One region of the Aeromonas sp. FDAARGOS 1416 genome, then DNA from elsewhere that is predicted to be linked to it. Evidence: predicted binding sites of a transcription regulator. Region 1 holds the regulator's gene; each other region holds the start of a gene.

Evidence for each region. The regulator LexA, encoded in region 1, represses DNA repair genes until DNA is damaged. The targets are predictions, from matches to a motif close to ANCTGTNTNNNNANACAGNT.
Region 2: a site for LexA is predicted at 6,452-6,471, ahead of I6L46_RS07770 (DUF4250 domain-containing protein). Genes of this name have one in related genera too.
Region 3: a site for LexA is predicted at 2,656-2,675, ahead of ruvA (Holliday junction branch migration protein RuvA). Genes of this name have one in related genera too.

Annotation. Positions count from the first base shown of each region.
Region 1 is NZ_CP077301.1:3,874,932-3,882,680, forward strand. Features, by position in the region: gene ubiA (4-hydroxybenzoate octaprenyltransferase) at 1-596, shown strand, start outside; gene plsB (glycerol-3-phosphate 1-O-acyltransferase PlsB) at 667-3,090, opposite strand; gene lexA (transcriptional repressor LexA) at 3,295-3,918, shown strand; gene I6L46_RS17630 (hypothetical protein) at 4,402-4,617, shown strand; gene I6L46_RS17635 (SCO family protein) at 4,828-5,454, shown strand; gene I6L46_RS17640 (MATE family efflux transporter) at 5,529-6,818, shown strand; gene trmL (tRNA (uridine(34)/cytosine(34)/5-carboxymethylaminomethyluridine(34)-2'-O)-methyltransferase TrmL) at 6,832-7,296, opposite strand; gene I6L46_RS17650 (ATP-binding protein) at 7,371-7,749, opposite strand, start outside.
Region 2 is NZ_CP077301.1:1,757,067-1,764,815, reverse strand. Features, by position in the region: gene I6L46_RS07800 (thiopurine S-methyltransferase) at 1-618, shown strand, start outside; gene I6L46_RS07795 (insulinase family protein) at 951-3,737, opposite strand; gene sixA (phosphohistidine phosphatase SixA) at 3,900-4,367, shown strand; gene I6L46_RS07785 (DUF1107 domain-containing protein) at 4,501-4,707, shown strand; gene I6L46_RS07780 (DMT family transporter) at 4,872-5,789, shown strand; gene I6L46_RS07775 (cell division inhibitor) at 5,940-6,425, opposite strand; gene I6L46_RS07770 (DUF4250 domain-containing protein) at 6,656-6,853, shown strand; gene I6L46_RS07765 (glycogen/starch/alpha-glucan phosphorylase) at 7,229-7,749, shown strand, end outside.
Region 3 is NZ_CP077301.1:3,052,470-3,060,218, forward strand. Features, by position in the region: gene I6L46_RS13655 (cytochrome ubiquinol oxidase subunit I) at 1-33, opposite strand, end outside; gene ruvB (Holliday junction branch migration DNA helicase RuvB) at 968-1,978, opposite strand; gene ruvA (Holliday junction branch migration protein RuvA) at 1,987-2,601, opposite strand; gene I6L46_RS13670 (methyl-accepting chemotaxis protein) at 2,862-4,871, shown strand; gene lysE (L-lysine exporter) at 4,953-5,561, opposite strand; gene I6L46_RS13680 (LuxR family transcriptional regulator) at 5,758-6,534, opposite strand; gene I6L46_RS13685 (acyl-homoserine-lactone synthase) at 6,597-7,235, shown strand; gene I6L46_RS13690 (LysR family transcriptional regulator ArgP) at 7,445-7,749, shown strand, end outside.

The DNA.
Region 1 (7,749 bases):
CGTGGGAGGTGCTGGCGCTCTTCTTCGTGCTGGCGCTTATTTCGTTTGGTCTGGTGCTGACCATGAATCCGCTCACCATCGGTCTGTCGTTTGTCGCCCTGCTGCTGGCAGTGAGCTACCCCTTCATGAAGCGCTTTATCTCCAATCCCCAGCTGGTGCTCGGGATGGCCTTCTCCTGGTCGATCCCGATGGCCTATGCGGCGCAGGCGGATGCCCTGCCGCTGGTGGCCTGGCTGCTCTTCTTCGCCAACCTGCTCTGGACCGTGGCTTACGACACCCAGTACGCCATGGTGGATCGGGATGACGACCTCAAGATCGGCCTCAAATCCAGCGCCATCCTGTTTGGCCGTTACGACAAGCGGATCATCGGCGCACTGCAACTCTCGACGCTGCTGCTGTTGCTGGCGGTCGGGCAACTGATGACGCTGGGGGGCTGGTATTACTGGGGATTGCTGGGGGCGGCGGTGCTGTTTGTCTATCAGCAGCGGCTCATTCGCGAGCGGCAGCGAGAAGCCTGCTTCCAGGCGTTTCTCAACAACAACTATGTGGGAGCGCTGGTGTTTGCCGGTCTGGTGCTCGACTACCTGCTGGCGTGACATGTTCCCGCGCAGACTCCGATAAAAAAAGAAGGCCGCATCATGCGGCCTTCTTTGTTTGCGTTGCAGATCAGAGCTGATTGCCTGCCTGAATGGTGCGGCGGATCTTGTTGCTCAGCAGCGGCACTATGTTGTCGGCCAGCGCCTGGAAGCGGCCGAGATCCGGCTTGCACTCGGGGGAGAGGTAACCCTCTTTGCGCAGCGTGTGGATCAGGGTGCTGAACAGCTTCTGGTCGAAGAACTCGGGGGCGTTGATGCCGTGCAGGGTGCCGAGGCGCTCTGCCATCATCAGGCCGTCCGCCTCCAGCTGCTCCGCCTCGATATGAGGCTGTGCCAGCACCCGGGTCAGCACGATGGCGTAGCGTTGCAGGGTCTCCTGAATGCTCTCCGCCAGCAGCAGCAGGCGCATCTGGTTGGCCGGATTGACCCAGTAGCCGTCATCGCGGGTCTCGATCAGCTGCTGGGTTTGCAGTGCGTCGAGCAGGCTGTCGACCAGCGCTGGCAGCTCATCCTCTTCATAACGCAGGAACAGCTCGGTCTTGAGCAGCGGATAGATGTCGATGCAACGAGCCATGATCTCGCTGCGGGAGATCCCCTCGCACCGTTCGATCAGTGCCGCCACCAGAGAGGGCATGGCAAACAGGTGGAGGATGTTGTTGCGGTAGTAGGTCAGCAGGATCGCCTGATAGCGGTCGAGACTGATGATCTGCCCCAGCTTGTCCTCGCTGACCTCGAACTTGTTGAGCTCCATCGCCTGATCCAGCAGGGTCTTGGCATCCTCATCCGGAATGGTGCTCTGCGGGCTGTAAGGCACCGCCTTGAGCAGATCCAGATAGGTGTTGAGCTGGGCCTGCAATTCATCGCGGGTCAGGGCGTGGCGCTCGGCGGCCAGCAGCGCCAGCGCGCTCAGGGTCAGGCCGTTGACCGCGGCAGCGCCGTTGATGCGGGTCATCAGCAGTTCGGCCAGATTGTTGACAGTGCCCGCCATCCACTCCGGACGCTCCTCTTCCCCGATGTGCTTTTTCCAGTCGGGGATGTGTTCGCTCAGGTAGCTGTTGAGGGTCAGCGGTTCGCCGAAGTTGACGAAACCACGGCCGTAGTTGCGCAGCTTGCGCAGGATGCCGAGCACCTGCAGGAAGCTCTCTTTCTCCTTGCGGCTACCCTTGAGCTCGTTGTGGTAGGTGTTCACCTCCATCACGTGCTCGTAGCCCAGATAGACAGGCACCAGAGTGACCGGCCTGTCCAGCCCGCGCATCATCGCCTGCAGGGTCATCGCCAGCATGCCGGTCTTGGGCGGCAGCAGACGGCCGGTACGGGAGCGACCGCCTTCGGTGAAGAACTCTACCGAGTAACCCTTGGCAAACAGCAGGTTGAGGTATTCCCGGAATACCGTGCTGTAGAGCGGGTTGCCCTTGAAGGTGCGGCGAATGAAGAAGGCGCCGCCGTGGCGGAAAATCGGGCCCGCCGGCCAGAAGTTGAGGTTGATGCCTGCCGCGATATGGGGCGGCACCATCCCCTGGTGGTAGATGACGTAGGAGAGCAGCAGGTAGTCCATGTGGCTGCGGTGGCAGGGAACGTAGACGATCTCGTGCCCCTCCTGCGCCAGCTGGCGTACCTTCTCGGCGCCATTGACCGACAAACCGCGGTAGAGCTTGTTCCACAGCCAGCCGAGGAAGCTCTCGCCCAGGCGGATCAGCCGGTAGGAGAAGTTGGAGGCGATCTCGTCCATGTAGCCATGGGCGCGCTTTTGCGCCTTCTCGAGGCTGATCCCTTCGCGCTGGGCCTCCTCTTCAATCGCCTGCTGGATCACCGCGGAGTCGAGCAACTGCTTGAACAGCAGGTTGCGGTTCGGCAGTTTCGGGCCGGTGGCGGCCAGCTGCTGGCGGCTGAAGTGGGTACGTGCCACTCGTGCCAGCTTGTGGGCGATGGCCTCGTCGGTGCCGTGCTTGTCGGCCATGTAGCGCAGGGAGAGCGGCGGCGAGAAGCGCACCAGATTCTCGCGACCCTTGAGGATCACGATGAGCGCCTTCTTCAGCCGGTTCGGCGCCAGGCTGCTGATGATGTTGAGGCCTGAGGCTTCTTCCCCTTCCCGACCCGGAGCACGGCCCCAGAACAGGGTGACGGGCACCACCTGGATATCCAGTGCGGGATCCTGCTTGTGCAGATCCAGCAGCTGGTGGAACTCCTGCAGGAAGGGGAGCGGTTTGCTGCGTTTGCCAAACAGGGGAGGCGGACGATCCAGACAGACATAGCGCGGCAGCAGCTGGCCGTTCAGTTCCAGCGGCGTGAAGGGACCGGGCAGACCGAGATCCTCGCAGCACTGCTGCAGGGTCATCAGGTCGGTGATCGAACTGGTTTTCAGGGCATAGACGATGGGTCTGGCCGGATCCAGATTGAGTTCTGTGATGGGATTTTCCGGCAGGCTCTTGTGATTGACCAAGCCGCTGACCGGCCATTGCAAGATGGCTCTGGAAATCTTCTGTCCTAGGGACATGTGCGTCTGCTCTCCAAAAAAATGCGGCGTGAGCATAGCAAATCGACAGTCCCTTGTCGCCGAGAGGTACGATGAGTCGGCTGCGCAGGATCAAAACAGCAGTAAATGAGGGGTTGGTTGCGACAAATGTCAGCTGCGCCTTGCCTTGGCCACTGCACTGTATATACTGCCAGTGTGCTGTATAAAAAGACAGGTGCCAATTCTATGAAACCCCTTACCCCCCGCCAGGCCGAAGTGCTGGAGCTGATCAAGGTGAACATGAGCGAGACCGGTATGCCGCCGACTCGTGCCGAGATTGCCCAGAAGCTTGGTTTCAAGTCGGCCAATGCGGCCGAAGAACATCTGAAGGCCCTGGCCAAAAAAGGGGTCATCGAGATCATGCCGGGCACGTCCCGCGGCATTCGCCTGTTGCTCGAAGAGGAAGAGGTGCTGGAAGAGAGCGGCCTGCCGCTCATCGGCAAGGTGGCTGCCGGTGAACCTATCCTGGCTCAGGAGCATATCGAGAGCCACTATCAGGTGGATCCCGCCCTGTTCCACCCGCGCGCAGATTTTCTGCTGCGGGTGCAGGGGATGAGCATGAAGAACATCGGCATTCTGGATGGCGATCTGCTGGCGGTGCACAAGACCCAGGAGGTGCGCAACGGTCAGGTGGTGGTCGCCCGTCTCGATGAGGATGTTACCGTCAAGCGCTTCCAGCGCAAGGGCAGTCAGGTATGGCTGCTGCCGGAGAATGAAGAGCTCTCCCCCATCGAGGTGGATCTCTCCTGCCAGCAGCTCACCATCGAAGGACTGGCGGTCGGGGTGATCCGCAACGCCGACTGGATGTAGTCATCCCCGCCAACTGCGTTTGCCACACGGCCTCCTTCGGGAGGCCGTGCTGTTTCTGGCACACTTTCCTTGTCATATCAAACAGATCATCGGCGGCGGCATTTTTGTCCTGCGCGACCGGCTACCAATCATCCATTTCAGATATATGCTCAGATCAGTGCCCTGTCGCCGAGACAGGGCTTGGCACCTCCCTCTGGCCATCGCAATGCGCAGGACGGGAGGGCCGGTAACAACGAGAATCGGGCAGTACACCTTCACGGGATATGAAGGGGGAGTGGGGAGATCCCGAGCCTTGTCAGGCAAAGGGGACCACTCGTAATGGTTGCAGATAGTCGTGACGGGCCTGTTCCCAGTTCAGGCCGACGAAGCAACATGACCTGTCGGTCAAGGAGGACTGGTATGGCATCAAGATCGCCATGGGATTCAGAGGCTGGGGCTGCGCCAGCGGAATCGTCAATCACCCGTTTCGTCAAAGGTAGCCGGATGACCTGGTTTTACGGTCTCTGGCTGCACCATCGTGGTTCGCACTGGACGCTCTGGCTGGGATGCCCGAAAGAGAAGGTGGTGCGTCTGGTGCTGCTGTTCAAGCGTGGCCATGGCGATCGCCAGGGGGAAGAGGGCTGGCTGGCCCCCGTGATTCCCATCGGCGTGCGGGCCATCGGCAAGATGTTGCAGCAGGGGCGTAACGCTCGCCCCTGAGCAGAAGAGACAAACAAATCCATCCATAACCGGCACCCGAGGGGGCCGGTTTTTTTATGGCCGCAACTGGCGATTAATTATGCCAAATGGTCGACTCCTGACAGGGCGTTGCACAAGGTTGAACCACCTTGGCGGCTCGCTGGGGTACAATGCCCCCCTCTTGTCCGGTCACTGCTGGCCATCTGCCTCGAACTGAAAGGGTCTCTTGTTATGATGAAGCTCCGCTATCCCCTGCTCTTTCTGCTGCTGACAGCCTGCCTGATCTTGGTGTTCTACGCCACGCAGCCAGAGCAGCCGGAACAGGCCGATTATTATCCGGCGGGGCGGGACATCAATGATTTCGCCTTTACCGATGCGGACAACCAGCCGTTTACTCCTGCCAACCTGAAGGGGCACTGGACCTTCCTGTTCGTCGGCTACACCTTCTGCCCCGATATCTGCCCCACCACCCTGGCAGATATGCGTTCCGTCTATGACCAGCTGAAGAAGATGGCGCCCGACAGTCAGGTGGTGTTTATCTCGGCGGATCCCCAGCGTGACGATATTCCACGCCTCAAGACCTATACCGCCTTCTTCAATCCCGAGTTCAAGGCGGCTACCGCCCCCCACGACAAGCTGTTCCCGTTCGTGCGCAATCTGGGGTTGATCTACTCCATCGCCAATCAGGGGGAGAAGGATTACCTGATCGATCACTCCGCCTCCATCGTGCTCATCAATCCCAAGGGCAAGCTGCAGGCGGTGTTCCGCCCGCAGGTGGCGCCGGGTCAGGTGCCCAGGGTGCAGATGGCCACCATGCTCTCTGATTTCGCCCGCATACTGAAGTTGGCAGGCCACTGAGCGTGACCCCAGCTGTTGCCCCCTGGTGGCGAGATCCCTCTCGCCACCTCGCTGTTTTTGCGCTCGCCCTGCCGATGGTTTTCTCCAATATCACCACCCCCTTGCTGGGGCTGGTGGACACCTGGGTGATCGGTCATCTCGGTCAGGCCTGGTTTCTGGGGGGCGTCTCGGTCGGTGCGACCCTGATCAACCTCATCTTCTGGTTGCTCGGCTTTTTGCGGATGTCGACCACCGGCCTGACGGCGCAGGCGCACGGCGCCGCCGACGGTCGTGCCCAGCTCGATACTCTGCTGCGGGCGCTGGGGCTGGCCATTACTCTTGGCCTGGCGCTGCTGTTGTTGCTCTTCCCCCTGTTGCCACGGCTGATCGCCCTGAGTGGCGGCTCGCCCGAGGTGCAGCTCTATGCGGGCCAATATGTGGCGGTGCGGATCTGGAGCGCCCCGGCGGCGCTCTGCAATCTGGTGATCATGGGTTGGCTGTTGGGGATGCAGGATGCCCGCAGCCCCATGGTGATGTTGATCCTCACCAATCTGGTCAATATGGCGCTCGATGCCCTGTTTGTGCTCGGGCTCGGCTGGCAGGTGCGGGGTGTGGCGGCAGCCTCGGTCATGGCGGACTACTGCGCGCTGGCAGTCGGCATCTGGCTGGTACGCCGTCAGCTGCGGCAACTGGCACCGACGGTGTGGCAGGATGGTTGGCAGCGCTGGCGGCAGCTTGCGCCCATGGTGCGGTTGCTCGGCCTCAACCGCGATATCTTCCTGCGCTCCCTCTGTTTGCAGCTCTGTTTCGCCTTCATGACTCTGCAAGGGGCACGACTGGGGGATGTGGCGGTGGCCGCCAATGCGGTGCTGCTCAACTTCCTGATGCTTATCTCCTACGGACTCGATGGTTTTGCCTATGCGGTGGAGGCCATGGTAGGACGAGCCATCGGTCAGCGGGATCGGCAGAAACTGCGGGAGGCCATCGTGCTCAATCTGGGCTGGGCCGCCCTGATTGCGACCGCATTTACCTTTGGGTTTGCCCTGCTGGGCAGTTGGCTGGTGGGGCAGATCACCGATATTCCGGCCGTGGTGGCGGAGGCAAATCGTCAGCTTCCCTGGCTGATCGCCATGCCGTTGCTGGCGGTCTGGTGTTTCCTGCTGGATGGCGTATTCATCGGGGCGACCCGGGCACGGGAGATGCGCAATAGCATGTTGCTTGCCGCGTTTGGCGGCTTCTTCCCGATCTGGTGGCTTTGTCAGTCGTGGGGCGTAGCCGCTTTATGGGCTGCGATGGCTGCGCTGATGGTGGGGCGTGGCTTGTCGCTCGGGATCAGCTGCTGGCGACTGGAACGAAGCGGGCGCCTGCTGGACGCCCGTCACTGATGAGCCGTGGCGCTTACATGGCGCCGGGATAACCGAGCTGGCGCCAGCTCTCGTAGACGAAGACCGAGACCGCGTTGGAGAGGTTCATGCTGCGGCTCTGGGGCAGCATGGGGATGCGCACCCGCTGCTCGAATGGCAGGCTCTCGATGATCTCGATGGGCAGGCCGCGGCTCTCCGGGCCGAACAGCAGGGCGTCGCCAAGGGCAAACTGCACAGCCGAGTGCGCGGTGCGTCCCTTGGTGGTGCAGGCAAATACCCGCTTGGGCGCCACCTCTGCCAGAAAGGCGTCATAGTTCGGCCAGCGCTTCACCTCGGCAAACTCGTGATAGTCGAGTCCCGCCCGCTTCACCCGCTTGTCATCCCACTCAAATCCCAGCGGCTCGATGAGATGGAGCCGGTATCCGGTGTTGGCGCAAAGCCTGATGATATTGCCGGTATTGGGCGGAATTTCCGGCTGGTAGAGGACGATATCGAGCATGACGAGCTCCTGCAAAGAGGTGTAAAGGCAAGAAGGGGCGCCAGCATACCCAGCGCCCGTGCCGATGAAAAGGGTCAGGCGACCGGTAGTTTGATGGTGATGGTGAGGCCGCTCGGGTGGTTGTTGCTGGCCGTAATGGTGCCGCCGTGGCGCTGGATCGCCTCCGCCGCGATGGCCAGCCCCAGCCCGGTTCCGCCGGTCTTGGCGTTGCGGGCATCATCGACCCGGAAGAAGGGCTGGAACAGCAGCTGTTGCTGCTCGTCGGGCACGCCGGGCCCGTCATCCCGAATGGTCATCACCCACTCCTTGCCATCCCGATACCACTCCACCTTGATGAACTCGCGGGCATATTTGAGGGCGTTGCGCAGCGGGTTCTCGATGGCCCGCGAGAGCAGCTCCGGCCACATCTGGATCGACTCGGTCGGCAGTTGCGGCAGCCTGAGCTGTTTGCCG
Region 2 (7,749 bases), 2.1 Mb from region 1:
GAAGAGAACCGAATTGGCTTTCATCAGGCGGACTTCAACCACTGGCTGCAATCTTGGTGGTCAGCCCAGCAAGCGGACGAGCCGGTGCTGGTTCCCCTGTGCGGCAAGTCCCGCGACATGCTCTGGCTGAGCGCTCAGGGTCATCCGGTCGACGGTTTCGAGCTATCGAGCCTTGCCGTCAGCCAGTTCTTCAGTGAAAACCAGCTCGCCGCGACCGTCAGCGAGGTGGGCCCTTATCAGTGCCATCAGGTGGACAGCCTGCGCATTTTTCAGGGGGATTTTTTCGCCGCCCCCAGTCTGGGTCGCCGTTACCGGCTGGTCTATGACCGCGCGGCGCTGATCGCCCTGCCGACCGCGATGCGCCGCCAGTATGCAGCCCTGATCAGTTCGCTGGTCGAGACCGGTGGCCAGATCCTGCTGGTGACCCTTGAATATCAGCCTGAGCAGCAGAGTCAGCCCCCCTTCTCGGTGGGTGAGATGGAGGTGCGAGCCCTGTTCGAGCGCGATTTTCGTATTGAGGTGCTGGGGCGCGCCGCCGAGGTGGATCACCCGCGGGTGCTGTCGGGTCAGCTCTCCTACTTCGATGAGGTGGCCTACCGGCTGGTTCGCCGGGGTTAACGGGCAGCTAACGTGCGGCCAAAGGGTGATCTGCGCCGACAAATCATCGGGCTACGCGCTCTTCGCTACCTCCTTTGACGTAGATCAACGTGACTGGCGGGGGGAGTGCCTAATATGAGGCTGTTTCTCAATCACTGTTGGCATTGCAAAGCGAGTATCGGGTCTTTCCCGCTTGCTGATCAGCAACTCAGTGTCTGATTTTCACGCTCATGTTCACTTTTGGCGGCTTTGGTCGCAATTGTTATGGTTTTTCCAGCCGACCCTGATGGGTCGGCTTTTTATTGCCTGCGATATGCCGTAGGAATGGAAAAACGGGGGATGTCGAGGCCTGATCAGGCCTCGAAGGTGGCGGCATTGAGCCGAAATGCCCGTGGATCGTCGATAAACTGGCCGGTGATCCGCTCGTCATGTTCGTGCCCCTGACCATAGCTGCAGAGGATCAGCCGATCGGAGGTGCGCGAGCGCAGTTGGGTGATAAAGCGCACTAGGTCGGCGCGGCTCAACTTGCCCACCTCGTCGCAGACCCGTTCCCGCTGATCAAACCCCAGATCCTTGTTGCCGATGCTGACCCACAGCCGCTGGCCGCGACTGCGCAGATTGGCATCCCGCTCGCTCAGCTGGGCTTGAAGCCCCGCCTTGCTCTCTTGCCACTGCTGCTCGGTAAATTCGAGCATGGCGAGCGGGAAGAGGTCGATAAACTCCTCCACCGCATCGAGCAGGATCTGCGGCCCCGCCACCGGCGACTGGATATAGAAGATCAGCCCCGGGTGGCGATTGAGAGGCAGGTTACCGGCGCCCACCACATAACCCAGTTGCTGGCGGGTGCGCAGCTCGTGGAAGAAAGTAGAGGACATGATGTGGTTTGCCAGGGTGAAGCATGCGAGATCCCGCGCCCGGGTGGTACGGGACTGGTAGTAGACCAGGAGCGCCGAGTCTTCGTGATCGCAACCCTGCTCGCGAATAAGGGTGCCCCTGTCCTGAATGGAGATGAGCGGGCGGCGGGTCTCGCCGCTCGGCTTGCTGCTGGTGCCATTGATGTCGCTCAGGTGGCGCTCCATCAGGGCGGCCAGCTCCAGTGCTTCGGCGGCAGTCCAGTCGCCATGCACCAATGCCTCGACATGCACCTCGCCAAACAGCTGGGCCACGAAGCCGGGCATCTCCTCCAGCTCGACGGTGCGCAGGTGGCGCAGCAACTGCTCGAACGGCGGGTTGTTCGGCTGCAACAGGCTGGTGAGCTGGTTAAAGAGCTGGGAGATGGGGCGCGCCTTGGACTGGTTGTCCCAGTTGCGAATGAGCTGCTCCTTGATCTCGGCGAAGCGACCCGGATCCGGATACCCCAGGGTGCGGTTGCCGAGGATCATGTCGAGCAACAGCGGCTGCTTGTCGGCAAAGCCGCTCAGGTTGATGGTAAAGCCCCCCTGATGGGCATAGATCTGGTAACCCAGCCCCGCCAGCTCCGCCGGATAGGTGAGGGCGTTGAGGTGGTCAGCCAACAGCTCCACGGCGAGGCGCGCCATGGCGATATTGCGCGGATTTTTGACCGCATGTTCGCTGTCGATGGAGATATAGAGATTGCCCTTGGGCACGCTGAACAGGTGCTCATGGAGGTGCCAGAGGCGAAAACCGGGGCGATCGATAAGGCAGGCTGGCATGTCGGCGGCAAGCTCGGGTGTGCGCGGATCGAGCCTACTGCTGATAAAGGGGTTGGGCTTGGGCAGCGCCAGCGCCGGATCCGGTTCGCTCTGCTGCCAGCGAATTTTCTCGGCCTCGGTAATGGTCGCCACGCTATAGGGGGTCTGATACCAGCGGGCCAGCCGATCGGTCGCCACTTCCGGCGCAGTGATGGTGATACGCAAATTGTGCGGGGTGAGCTTGGCGAGGAAGCGGCGGATCAGCCCCTCGTCATATTCGCGCATCATGTAGTCGCCGTAGAGCAGCTCCTCAGGTTTGTAGCTAAAGAGGTTGAGCACCAGCCCCGACACCGTATCGAGGGGGCGGCCGCGCTCCTGAAAGCGGAACGCCGATTCGAGTACGGTCCGTTTTTCGTCATAGCGCCAGCTCTGCAGCCCTTCGCGGCCGATCAGTTTCAGATAGCCAAACAGGGCGGCGAGGATGTCGTCCACATGCTCAAGGCCCAGAGGGGTGAGGCCAAAGTTGACGCCAAAATCCTTGAAGTTGGCGCCGCTGATGCCACCGCCTGCCGAGAGCTGATTGACCCAGCCTTTCGCCTTGAGCAGGGAGAGCAGGCTGCCATCCCCCTCATAACCAATCAGATGGCTCAGGAAGGTGAGGGGCTTTTTGTCGTAAAACTCGTCCACATTGGGCAGGGGGAAGCTCAGCGACAGCTTGCGGGTCTCCTTGACCGGATTGATGTGGATGCGCACGCCGAGATCGTCGAGCCGGTAAAGCGGCATGGTGAGGGTCGGGGTTCCCAAATTGCGATTCAAAATGGGAGCAAAGTAGCGACAGCACCACTGCAACTGGGTATCGATGGATTCCGGCGAGATCATCACCAGCGCCATGCGATCCGCGCTGTAGTGGCTTTCGTAAAAACGGATAAGGTCGGAGCGCAGATCCCGTCCCGGCAGATCGGCCAGGGTATCGAGGTTGCCCACCGAGAACTTGGAGAAGGGGTGCGCCGGGTTGACCGTCTCTTTATGCACCTGATAGCTGCGGCGCATGTCGTCCTGCAGCTTGAGGCGATACTCGGAGTCGACCGCGTTGCGCTCCTTGTCCACCCACTCCGGATCAAACGTGGGGCAGATAAAGAACTGGGAGAAGCGATCTAGCCCCGCTTCGAAGAAGCCGTTGTCGATCTCGAAGAAGAAGTTGGTGAACTCGGTGCCGGTCCAGGCGTTGTTGCTGCCGCCATGACGGCTCATAAATTGCTGGTACTCACCAGGCTTGGGGTAGGTGCAGGTGCCGAGAAACAGCATGTGCTCCAGAAAATGGGCCATTCCCTGCCGGTCAGCGGGATCGTCAAAATGGCCGGTATTGACCGCCAGTGAGGCGGCGGATTTGTCGGTGTCGGGATCACAAATCAACAAGACCCTGAGCCGGTTGGCCAGCTCCAGAAAATGGTATTGCCGATGGTCATTGGGACTGGCATATGGGCTCATTGGCGTGTGACTCACGTTGGATTTATTTGAATTTAAACATGATTATCGACCCCGCTATCCCGTCAGGCAAACCCTTTTCTGAGAGGTAGCGCAATTGTTTCCACACCCGTGGCGGGGTAAGATCCCCCGGCTATCAAAACAGGCCCGTTGGGCGAGGTTGTAATGAAGATCTATATCATGCGTCATGGCCAGGCTGGCATGAATGCGAAAACAGATGAACAGCGTCCATTGACCGAGCAGGGTATTGAAGAGTCTATCCAGATGGCCCGCTGGCTGGCGCCTCAGCTGATTGGCCCGCTGGATAGGGTGATCCACAGCAACTATCTGCGGGCACGCCAGACCTGGCAAGCCATATGCAGTGAATTGCCTGACGCAGCAGCCGTTGAAGAGAGTGGCGACATTACCCCTTACGGTGATCCCGCTTTCGTGGCCAGCTACCTCACCACTTTGGCGCAGCAACATGACCAGATCCTGATGGTCAGCCATCTGCCGCTGGTGGGTTATCTGGTGCAAAGCCTCTGTCCGGCCGCAGGAGCACCCATGTTTGCCACCTCGGGGATTGCCTGTATCGAGTGGCACGATGGCAAAGTAGCCTTGCTCTGGCTCGAAGGGCCGCATACAATAGGCTAAAAGTTAATAAAAAGTTATAGATTGAATTTTTTGGGAAGAGATGGGCGAGTTTTCCGGATTTTTATAAATATTTTACGGAATTAATTCGCAGAAGCTGCTGTCATACGGATACAACTGCAAGAGGTTGCAAACGATGAGAGTGTTCAAGAAGTACCTGCCACTGATGGTGGCAAAGCATGTCAAAACCTTCTTTAAAGGTCGGATTTACATCCATGGTCGGGGGCGGTTTGATTTCCAATCCGGTTTGTTGCTGATGCCGAATCCGGCGGATATTCCCCATCGCCAGACAGTCACCGAGGTCAACGAGCTGATCTCCAGACTGCACATGGATGCCGCGTGATGCGCTTCTGAACCTGTTTCTGCACTGATATGCCCGCACTTTTGCGGGCATATTTGTTTCTGGCGGCTGGCGTTCACCGCTTGGCTGTTCAGGCCCACACCTTTGTTTATCTCTCATCGCCCCCTATACTGGCCCGCTGTTGTCTCTTCGGTCTGGATCCTCTCATGCCCCTTGCCTTTCTGTTTCCCTTCTCCTGCATTGCCATCTGGGCTGGCAATGGCATTGTCAGTAAACTGGCGGTTGGTGTTTTGTCTCCTGCAGCCTTGGCCTGGTCGCGCTGGGTGGTGGCTGCGTTGGTATTAAGCCCGTTTCTGGCCCGTCGGGTATGGCGTGCGCGTGCCCGCATTCGTGCCGGTTTTTGGCAGATCGCCATGCTGGCCTTGCTGGGCATGGTGCTCAACCAGACTTTTGGGTACTACGCGGCGCAAACGCTAGGGGCGACCGAGATGGGACTGATGATGGGACTGACGCCGCTGTTGACCGTGTTGTTCAGCATCTGGCTGCTGCGCGAGCGGCCCACCTGGGGCGCTGTACTGGGGGCGCTGCTTTCCATCCTTGGCTTGTCTATCTTGCTGGGGCAGGGGAATCCGACCCGGCTGTTTACCCAAGGCATTCATATCGGCTCTGTCTATATGCTGATCTCGGCCGGTACTTATGCCCTTTACAGCGTGCTGCTCAAGAAGTGGGATCTGGGGCTCGACAACTGGTCGCTGCTCTACGGTCAGGTGATCTGCAGTGTGGTGATCCTGACCCCCTTCTTTTTGCTGGTGGATGGCCAGTGGCCTGATGGGCGGGCCCTGTGGCTGATCCTCTATGCCGGTATCCCCACTTCGGCGCTCTCGCCCTGGCTCTGGATGCAGGGCATCGCCCTGCTCGGCGCCAACCGTACCGCCATCTTTATGAACCTGCTGCCGGTGATGACGGCTGGCCTTGCCATCACCCTGCTGGGGGAGCGGCTGACCAGCTATCACCTGATCGGGGGTGGGCTGACCCTGCTGGGTGTCTTGCTGGCACAGCTGCTGGTGCGTCCGGTGGTGATGGGTCGCCGCCGGGTGGTGTTGGCACCCTGTCCCGAAGAGTAATCTTGCGTGAAAGCGTAAGTGGGCCCAATGGCCGCCAATGAAAAGCGCCTGCAGCAATGCAGGCGCTTTTCATTTTGCTGGGATTTTACTGAGTAATGATGGCAATGGCTTTGTCGTTGCAGCCATGCCCAAGAATGGCCAAATTTTAACTTAGTGATTTAGATAGATATCTTGCTCTGCATACGCCAGCAGAGGTGTGCCGAGGTTAGTCCGTTTCGCGCCAAAGAAGCGGGTGAGTACGCCAGATTGCTGTCCCAGTCGCTGCAGCTTGACGTGATCCAGCTCGATCTGCTCAGGCAGCCAGGTAAATACGGCGGCGCAGTGACCATTGCCCAGACTGCGCTCCAGGGTTTGCTGCCAGTTCTTGATTTTGGGGCTATGTACCACCAGCACTCTCTTGGGATCGATACCTCGCTCTTCCAGACGGCTGACTGTGGGGCGTCCCGGCGGGGCGATCAGCAAGATCCAGCCGGTATGAGCCTCCCCAAGCTTTGTCAGCTCGCTCAGAAACTGATCATCAGACTGGATAGTCACACCATAATGAGCCAACTCCGCTTTGCAGGCGGTTCTGGTGGGCCAGGGCTTGCTCATGACACGATTCATCGCAAAGGGCAGTGAGTGCAGGGGCTGGTTCATATATGGGGTTCCTGTATGAATATCCAAGCTGTATGTGCATACAGTAGTTATATCCTGTGGCAGTGACAAGGTGTTTTTGCTGAAAAATGTGATGGTGTTGGCATGTGTCGTTAGTAAGGTTATGTTTTTAAACACTATTTAATATAAAGCTGGTTGGGTGTTTTTCGTACTATGGACAAACCTTGCGTAACCGCCCATGGTTATACAGGTCATTTACAGGAGGTGCCGCCATGGATATCAGTACCTTGCAACATCTTGATGCCAACATCTTGCTGGGCATCATCAATGAGAAGCTAAGGCTTGAGTGTGACGGGTTGGAGGAGCTGCTGGCCTATTACGATATGAGTGAAGAGCAGTTGGCAGGACGTCTGGATCAGATTGGGTACCATTACGATCCATTGAGTAATCAGTTCAAGGCACATCTTTAAGGGTGCAATGATTGCTTCATATTTATACGGTAATTTTTCAGGCACATTGAAACCGGTTTCAATGTGCCGTCTTGCTGCCTATTTTCAGGGATTTTCAAGGCTTGGCAATCTCTGAAAACCTATTCATGCCAGAATATTTTTATTGTTTCATTAAGTTTATGATAATAAAGGGAATGCTTGTTTTTATGCGATCAATTAAAGGAAAGGGTTTTCAAGCTTTTCAGGCTGTTTTTATCGGTTAAAGTGTGACTTGCGTTAACTTTTAATTCTGCCGCTTTAGTTAGTATTCTCACGCCGGTACATATTTTGAGATAACAACAGCGCCGGTCCCGCAAGCGGGATAACAATTTTATTTGTAACGAAGGAATATGGTTTATGGCTACCAAGAAGAAGACAGACCAGGATCTCCAACTGGATAAAGATCAGCTCAAGGCGAGTATCGTGCGTCACCTGCGTTCTACCTTGGGAACAAGCGAACAGAAAGCCTCTCCCGAAGCGTGGTGGAAAGCCACTGCGGCGGCCGTCAATGAACAGGTGTACGAGCGCCTGACCCGCACTCAGCAGACTCATTTCAAGAAAGATACTCGTGCGATTCACTATCTCTCTGCTGAATTCCTGATGGGACGATTGACTTCCAACAACCTGCACAACCTCTCCCTCTACAAGACTTGCGAAGAGGCGCTGGGCGAACTCGGTCTGGAACTGACCGACCTGTGCGAACAAGAGCCTGACATGGCACTTGGCAACGGCGGCCTGGGTCGTCTGGCTGCCTGCTTTATCGACTCGCTGGCCACTCTGAACTATCCGGCGGTTGGTTACGGTATCCACTACGAACACGGTCTGTTCCGTCAGGAAATCCAGGATGGCCGCCAGATCGAGCGTCCGGACTCCTGGCG
Region 3 (7,749 bases), 820 kb from region 1:
CCGCGATAGGTCTACCACATGCTCAGCAATCATGATGTTTCCTCACCGATTATTGGCACGGCTATTTTAAGTTTTAAGCACAAAGCTTCCGTTGGAGGTTAGCGAATGAGCCTTATTGGGACGTGTCACAACAAAACGCGTTCAGTAACCACTGGCATTAACAACAAGGCAATACGAGAACACAAATAAAGCTAATGTTTAACAATTCCAAAACAATCAGCCTAAATTTATTCTCGCCCATGATGACCGGGTTTTTATATCACCTTTATTTGATTGAAATCAATGTAAAAGGACCCGCCATACATGGCTTTGAAAGGCATTTTTAATCTATTTCACGATTATTGACGCGAGCCAGATCACAAAACACGATAAAGCGTAAAACATTGATTTAAATCAATTTAAGAATTTAACATCCCGCCGCTCGGTTTAATTTGAAAAGCGTGAATGACGCGCCTTTTTCCATGTTATCCGAGTCAGGCAATCTGATTCGAAAACTCAATTTAAAATTGCAAAGAATGCATACTCATGCGAACCAATTTCATCAATAAAGACATTAGATAAACTAATTTGAAGAGTGCAATTTTTCTTGTTTGCCGGGGTCGATTCGAACTCCTACAATGCGCCTCGCAGTGAGGGCATACCCTTGGATACAGGCCGGTTAATCCGGGTTCACGGTACGTATTCGACGATCAATTTGAACCTGTCTATTGGAATCGAAGATGAAAAAGTTTGTTGCTAAAACCATCCGTTACTACAAGCTTTCCTTTGTTCAGCTCTATCAACTGAACCGACTCTGAGAGCTCGCGACGGCTCACCTGTTTATTTTCCGGTCTGTGTCCAGACGCACTCACTGTCTGTGAACATCCATCCTGAATTGTCTTTGCCCACCGCATCCGCCGTGGGCTTTTTTTTGCCCGGATAACAAAAAACCGCCTTTGACGGCGGTTTCATGTTCAAATGACTGTTTTTACTTCTCATCTGGTCGCTGAAGACCGAAATGAGCGTAGGCTCGTGTGGTCGCAATCCGTCCTCTGGGTGTACGTTGCAGATACCCTTGCTGGATCAGATAAGGCTCCAGCACATCTTCGATAGTATCTTTCTCTTCCCCGATCGCGGCGGCCAGATTATCGAGACCCACCGGGCCCCCCATAAACTTGTCTATCACAGCCAACAATAACTTGCGGTCCATGAAGTCAAAACCTTCGTTATCGACATCCAGCATGTCCATGGCGCGAGCAGCAATGGGGCCGTCGATCCGGCCATCGGATTTCACCTGGGCAAAGTCGCGCACCCGCCTTAACAAACGGTTAGCAATCCGCGGCGTGCCGCGAGAGCGACGGGCGACCTCAATGGCACCATCTTCCGTCATGTCTAGCCCCAGACAACGGGCACTGCGGGAGACGATATCGGTCAGGTCCTTGACGTTGTAGAACTCCAGCCGCTGGACGATACCGAAGCGATCCCGCAGCGGGCTGGTGAGTGAACCAGCCCGGGTGGTGGCGCCAATCAGGGTGAAGGGAGGCAGATCCAGCTTGATGGAGCGAGCCGCGGGTCCCTCCCCGATCATAATGTCGAGCTGGTAATCCTCCATCGCCGGATAGAGCACCTCCTCCACCACCGGGCTGAGGCGATGGATCTCGTCGATGAACAGCACATCGTTCGGTTCGAGGTTGGTGAGCAGCGCCGCCAGATCCCCCGCTTTCTCCAGCACCGGGCCGGAGGTGGTCTTGATATTGACCCCCATCTCGTTGGCGACGATGTTGGCGAGGGTGGTCTTGCCCAGACCCGGTGGACCGAAGATCAGCAGGTGATCGAGCGCTTCTCCCCGCTGACGGGCCGCTTCGATAAAGATCTCCATCTGTTCGCAGACGGTATCCTGACCGGTGTAGTCAGCCAGCTTCTTGGGGCGGATCGCCCGGTCAATAATGTCATCCTCACGGGCGGCACTGGCCGAGATGAGGCGGTCTGCTTCAATCATCAACTACCTCACACCAGGCTACGCAGGGATTCACGGATGATATCTTCCACCGACATCCCCTCTTTGGCGATCTTGCTGACAATCTGGCTCGCCTGCTGCGGCTTGTAACCTAGGGCCACCAGCGCACTGGCCGCCTCCTCGGTCACATCCGGTGCCCGCAATTCGGGCTCACTGGCTGGCAGGGTGACCATGGCCGGGGAGAAGAGGTCGTGACTGACCCACCCCTTGAGGCGATCCTTCATCTCCACCACCAGCCGCTCGGCGGTCTTCTTGCCGACTCCCGGCAGTTTGACCAAAGAGCTTATCTCTTCGCGTTCGACACTCAGCACAAACTGGGTAGCTGTCATGCCGGAGAGAATAGCCAGCGCCAGCTTGGGGCCGACTCCGTTGGTCTTGATCAGCTCGCGGAACAGCGCCCGCTCCTGTTTGTGGTTGAAACCATAGAGCAGCTGGGCATCTTCCCGCACCACGAAGTGAGTATGGATGGTCGCTTCCTTGCCGATCTCCGGCAAATCATAGAAGCAGCTCATCGGCATCTGCACCTCATAGCCAACCCCGCCCACTTCCAGCAGGACCTCGGGGGGCTGCTTTTCAATGACAATGCCTCTCAAGCGACCAATCACGGCTCTCTCCTCACCAATACAACTATTCGTAAATTGGCTCATAGCATAAAGAATAACTGGATAAGTATCCAGCATAGGGCAGCAACACCCTTGTGGTCAGAGAGGCTTTTTATCCAATTTTCCACCATGCTTGATCGGGTGCAGCCAGTGCACGGGATGTTTCAGCGCCGCACCGGCCCCCGAGCGGGGGATAAACCACTACACTAAACCCGTTCGGAACCGAAACTGGTGCCAATGTCGATACCAAGGAAGGCCATCACATGAAAATTGTTACCACCTCCAATCTGGGTCTTGCCATATTGCTCGGCTGTACGCTGGGCATGGGGGTCGTTGGCTGGTATGGCAGCCAGCGGCTAGCCAATCTGCTCTCCTATGTCCTGGGCGCCGCCTGGCAGACCGCCGACGGTGCCATGGAGGGCTCCATAGAGCTGGGCAACCAACAGCTACAGATTCAGAAGATGCAAAACGGCACCCCGCTCAATCGCGCCGAACTCGATGCAGCCAAGGCGGCGACCGATGACGCACTGGCCCGGGTCAGCCAAGGGCAGCTCATTGATGGTGCAGCCCTTGCCACCATGGAACAGCACAAGCAGGACTATCAACAGCAACAAGAGAAGCTGCTGGCGCTCTATCACGCCTATACCGAGGTGGATCAGACCCTGCATCACAACGCCGACCTGATGGCCCGCCTCTCGACCCAGCTGGAGGTGATTGGCGATGGCGCGGTCGAGGCGCTGACCCAATCCCCCGACCAGACCATCAGCTGGAACAGCGGCCTCTCCACTCGCTGGGAAGCGGCCGATGGGGGGATGGAGTCCAACATAGGCTTTTTGCGCCAGCTCTATGCGCTGGAAAAGATGCGCAGACAAGGAGTCACAGAGGCGATCAAGGCCGAGTTAAAAGAGGCGACCGATTTCTACCACGAAGCGGTCGACAGCATGCTCGGCACCGGGCTGTTCGAGATCGAGGGAACCGGCGAATTTGCCGGCAAGACACTGTCGGCAGAGTACCGCGCCCTGTTGGCCCGGCATCAGCAACTGATGGGACAGTGGGTCGATGCGCTCGGCAGCTATCAGACCCAGCAGTCCGTCTATGAGGTCAGTGCCGATGAGCTACGACAACAGCTGGTTGCCATCGAGGAGAGCGGCGATGCTACCGTCGAGGATCAGGTGGCCCAGCTCAACGGCATCATCAGCCAGACCCGAACCCTGCTGCTGGGTGGCCTGCTGCTGAGCCTGATCATGGTCACCCTCTGCGGCTTCTGGCTGACCCGCAAGCTGGTAACCCCGCTGCTGCAAGTGGACAAGCGGATGCAGGATATTGCCGCTGGCGAGGGAGACCTCAACGCCCGCATCAACCTGCAACGTGATGATGAGATAGGCTCGCTGGCCAACAGCGTGGATCGTTTCATCGAGAAACTGCAGAAGATGATCAGCTCCACCATGGACAACAACCAGCACATCAGCGAGCACGTTCACACCTCGGTCAACCGGGTGGAGGCAATCAGCCAAAGCAGCCGCCAGACCGCCGAACATGCGCTGGCCCTGCACCACGACAGTGAACAGATGGTGCAAGTCGCCACCGGTATCTCGGACAACTGCAGCATGGCGGCCCACAATGCCAACGAGGTGCGCCAGCTGACCACCGAGAGCAGCCAGTATGTCGCCTCCGCCAGCGCGGGCATGCAACGGGTGGTACAGGAGGTGAGCGAGTGTGCCATCGCCATCAACTCCCTCAAGGAGCAGGCGGGTCAGATTGGCCAGATCATCTCCACCATCAGTGGCATCTCGGAGCAGACCAACCTGCTTGCCCTCAATGCGGCCATCGAAGCGGCCCGCGCGGGGGAGATGGGGCGTGGCTTTGCGGTGGTTGCGGACGAGGTGCGCACCCTGGCCAATCGCACCGCGACATCAAGCGCCGAGATCAGCCAGGTGATCAGCAGCATCCAGCAGCAGACCGAGACCGCCTATCTGATGATGCAACGCAACCTCAAAACGGTGGAGTCCGGCATGCAGGACTCCGAGAATACCAAGCAGATCCTGTTCAAGGTGGAAGGCGCCATCGACCAGCTGGCCGACATGGTGCAGCAGGTCGCCGTAGCCACAGGTCAACTGTCACACACCCTGAGCCACTCCTCTGACAAGGTCTCCGGCATCAGTCTGCAAGCCAGAACCGGCGAACAGGAGGCACAGGAGTGTCTGCAACTCGCCTCCTCGCTCCATCAGGCCAGCCTGCTGCAGCAGCGCCTGCTCTCCCAGTTCAGAGTCTGAGCCCCTCCAATAGCAAAGATGCCACTCATGTGAGTGGCATCTTTTTGTTACCGGCCGCTCATTCCTGCCGCCTTAACTTCCTCAACGTCCTATGGCCAGTTGAACAGCCAAGCTCAACATGATGATGCCTACCAGCAGATCGATCCCCTGCTGCACCCGGCCGCGGGCCAACCAGGGCGCCAGCGCTGCGGCCCCCAGCGCCAGCGAGTAGAACCACACCAACGAGGCCAGCATGGCCCCCGCAGCAAAGGCCGGACGCAGGGACTCGCTCACCTGACTGCCAAGGGAGCCGAGCAGCATCAAAGTATCGAGATAGACGTGAGGATTGAGCAGCGTAACTCCCAGCGTCATCGCCAGCACGCTTTTGGCCCCCATCTGCTGAGCTGAATCGGCAAGCCCCTCCCCTTTACCACGCCAGGCACTGAGCAGGGAACGGCCACCAAACCAGCCGAGAAACAGCACGCCTCCCCAGGTGAGCAGCGCCATGCCGAGGGGGCTGGCGGCCAGCAGATTGGCTCCGCCAAATACGCCGATAGCAATCAGGGTGAGATCGCAGAAACTGCAGAGCGTGGCCGTCAGCAGATGGTGATTGCGATGGATGCCCCGACTCAGCACAAAGGCATTCTGGGCGCCGATGGGGATGATCATGGCCAGACCAATGGTGAAGCCCTGTAGTGTTGTTGCGAGCATTATGGAGAGTACCGTTCGAAATGGTGAATGAGCGGCACTATAGCGATGGAGGTTCCTTCTTAGAAATTCATTGATTTACTGATTGATTCATTTTGCTAATCACCTGGAGTCACCAAAAGCCCCATCCGAAACCAATGGTCAATAGCAGGATCTGACAATTGAGTCCCCCTGCTTCTGCCCCGAGAATCAACAGGTTCTATTGCATCAGTTTAGGGAAGTTGGTGACAACAACCTGTTCAAGATTCGGCAGCAAAATGCCACTGCTAATCCCCTTGGCAATGGCTTGATAGCGATTCATTGATCCGGTTTTGCGAGTGACCTGATTGAGGTGGTAATTCACCGTACGCTCGGTGATCCCCAAAATGCAGGCGATCTCCCCCGATGTTTTCCCCTCACTGGCCCAGAACAGGCATTCGGTCTCACGATCCGTCAGCGCGGCTTGTTGATCCGAATCCCTCAGGCGCACAACCCTGATCGCAGCCTCGAAGATGTAATTGGCCATCCAGGAGAGGATTGGCGAGGACTCCAGCAACAGATCGCTAGAAGCCCGCTCGGACGTGATAAAGGAGAGGATTCCGTTCTCCCCGGCTGCGCCGTGCAGAGGGAAGGAGATGCCATTGCGCAATCCGAACTCGGCGGCCAGTCCCATCACGTCCATGCTTCCCTCTTGCAGAAAGCGAGCCCGCTCATCGAGGCGGTTCCAGTAAATGGGCAGCGTCTGCTTGCGTGCCAACTGAATCACAGGGTCGCACGCCAGCATGTTGTTATCGGTATAGGTCTGTACCCAGGAGATAGGGCACTGATTAAACAGTACCACTTTGGGTCTTTGCATCGACATCGGAATGATCAGGGTAAAGCCGTAATAGTCATAACCCATATCGACCGTAAAGCGACCGATCAATCCGGCAAGACGGTCACCATCCGTCACCGAAGTGAAATGTTCCAGATACTCAAACAGTTGCTCTTGTTTCATATGCTAGCCCCCCTGGCCAAGCTTCTGATTATAACGGCGAACAGGCAGAGAGAGAGTTCATAATGTTGGTTTTCAAAGGAAAATTGAGAGATCACCCACGAAACGCCGTAGAGAACGAACTCTATCAATTTCGAAATCGCGTCTTTTCCGACCGGCTAGGCTGGGACGTCGAGTCTTACCACGGTTTGGAACGCGACCGCTTTGACACGCCAGACACCCATTGGGTACTGGTCGAAGATGAACAAGGAGTCTGCGCCTGTATCCGTCTGCTCAGTTGCGCCAGCGCCTATATGTTGCCCAGCATTTTTCCCACCGCCCTTGCCGGTGAAAACGCGCCCCGCACTCCCGAGATCTGGGAACTCACCCGTCTGGCTATCGATGCGACCCGCGCTCCGTGCATGACCAATGGTGTCAGCGAGCTGACCTGCGTGCTCCTTCGGGAAGCCTATGCGTTTGCTACAGCCAACGGCATCAAAGAGTTTGTTGGTGTAGCCAGCCTGCCCGCAGAACGCATTTTCCGCCGTCTCGGAATCCCTATGGCTCGTCTGGGCCACCGCCAAGCGGTAGATCTCGGTGCAGTGAAAGGTGTCGGCCTGCGCTTTTATCTGGATGAGCGATTTGCCCTGGCGGTCTCGCAGCCACTTATCGGACACTATCAAACTGCCACCTATCGCTCCCATGAGTTAGCGGCCCAGATATAAAAAATCCCGGGAAAACAGGCCCGGGATAAACGTATCGCTGTATCGCTATGACCCCGCAGGGCTGCCCCCTGCGGTCTCTAGCAGTATGCCTTCCTTACAAGACAGACCACCACTGTCAGATATCACAGCGCAACGCCCCTTCCACCGCCCATTGTTGTCCCCTGCCGAGTGACGTAGAGTCAGCCCTTGGGCAACGGAAGGGGGAGAAGATGAAAGAGCTGGATTACAAACTGCTGCGGGCGCTGGATGCGGTACTGCAGGAACAAAACTTCGATCGGGCGGCCAAGTCGCTCCATATCACCCAGTCGGCCATCTCCCAGCGGATCAAGCAGTTGGAGCAACAGTTTGCCGAGCCGCTGCTCATTCGCAGCCAGCCGCTGCAGGCCACGCCACTCGGCGAGAAACTGCTGGCCCACTATCGGCAGGTACATCAGCTCGAGCTCGAGCTGGCGGGGGAGCTGACTCCCGATGAGCCGCAGGGGCCAATCCGGATCAGCATCGCCGTCAACGCCGA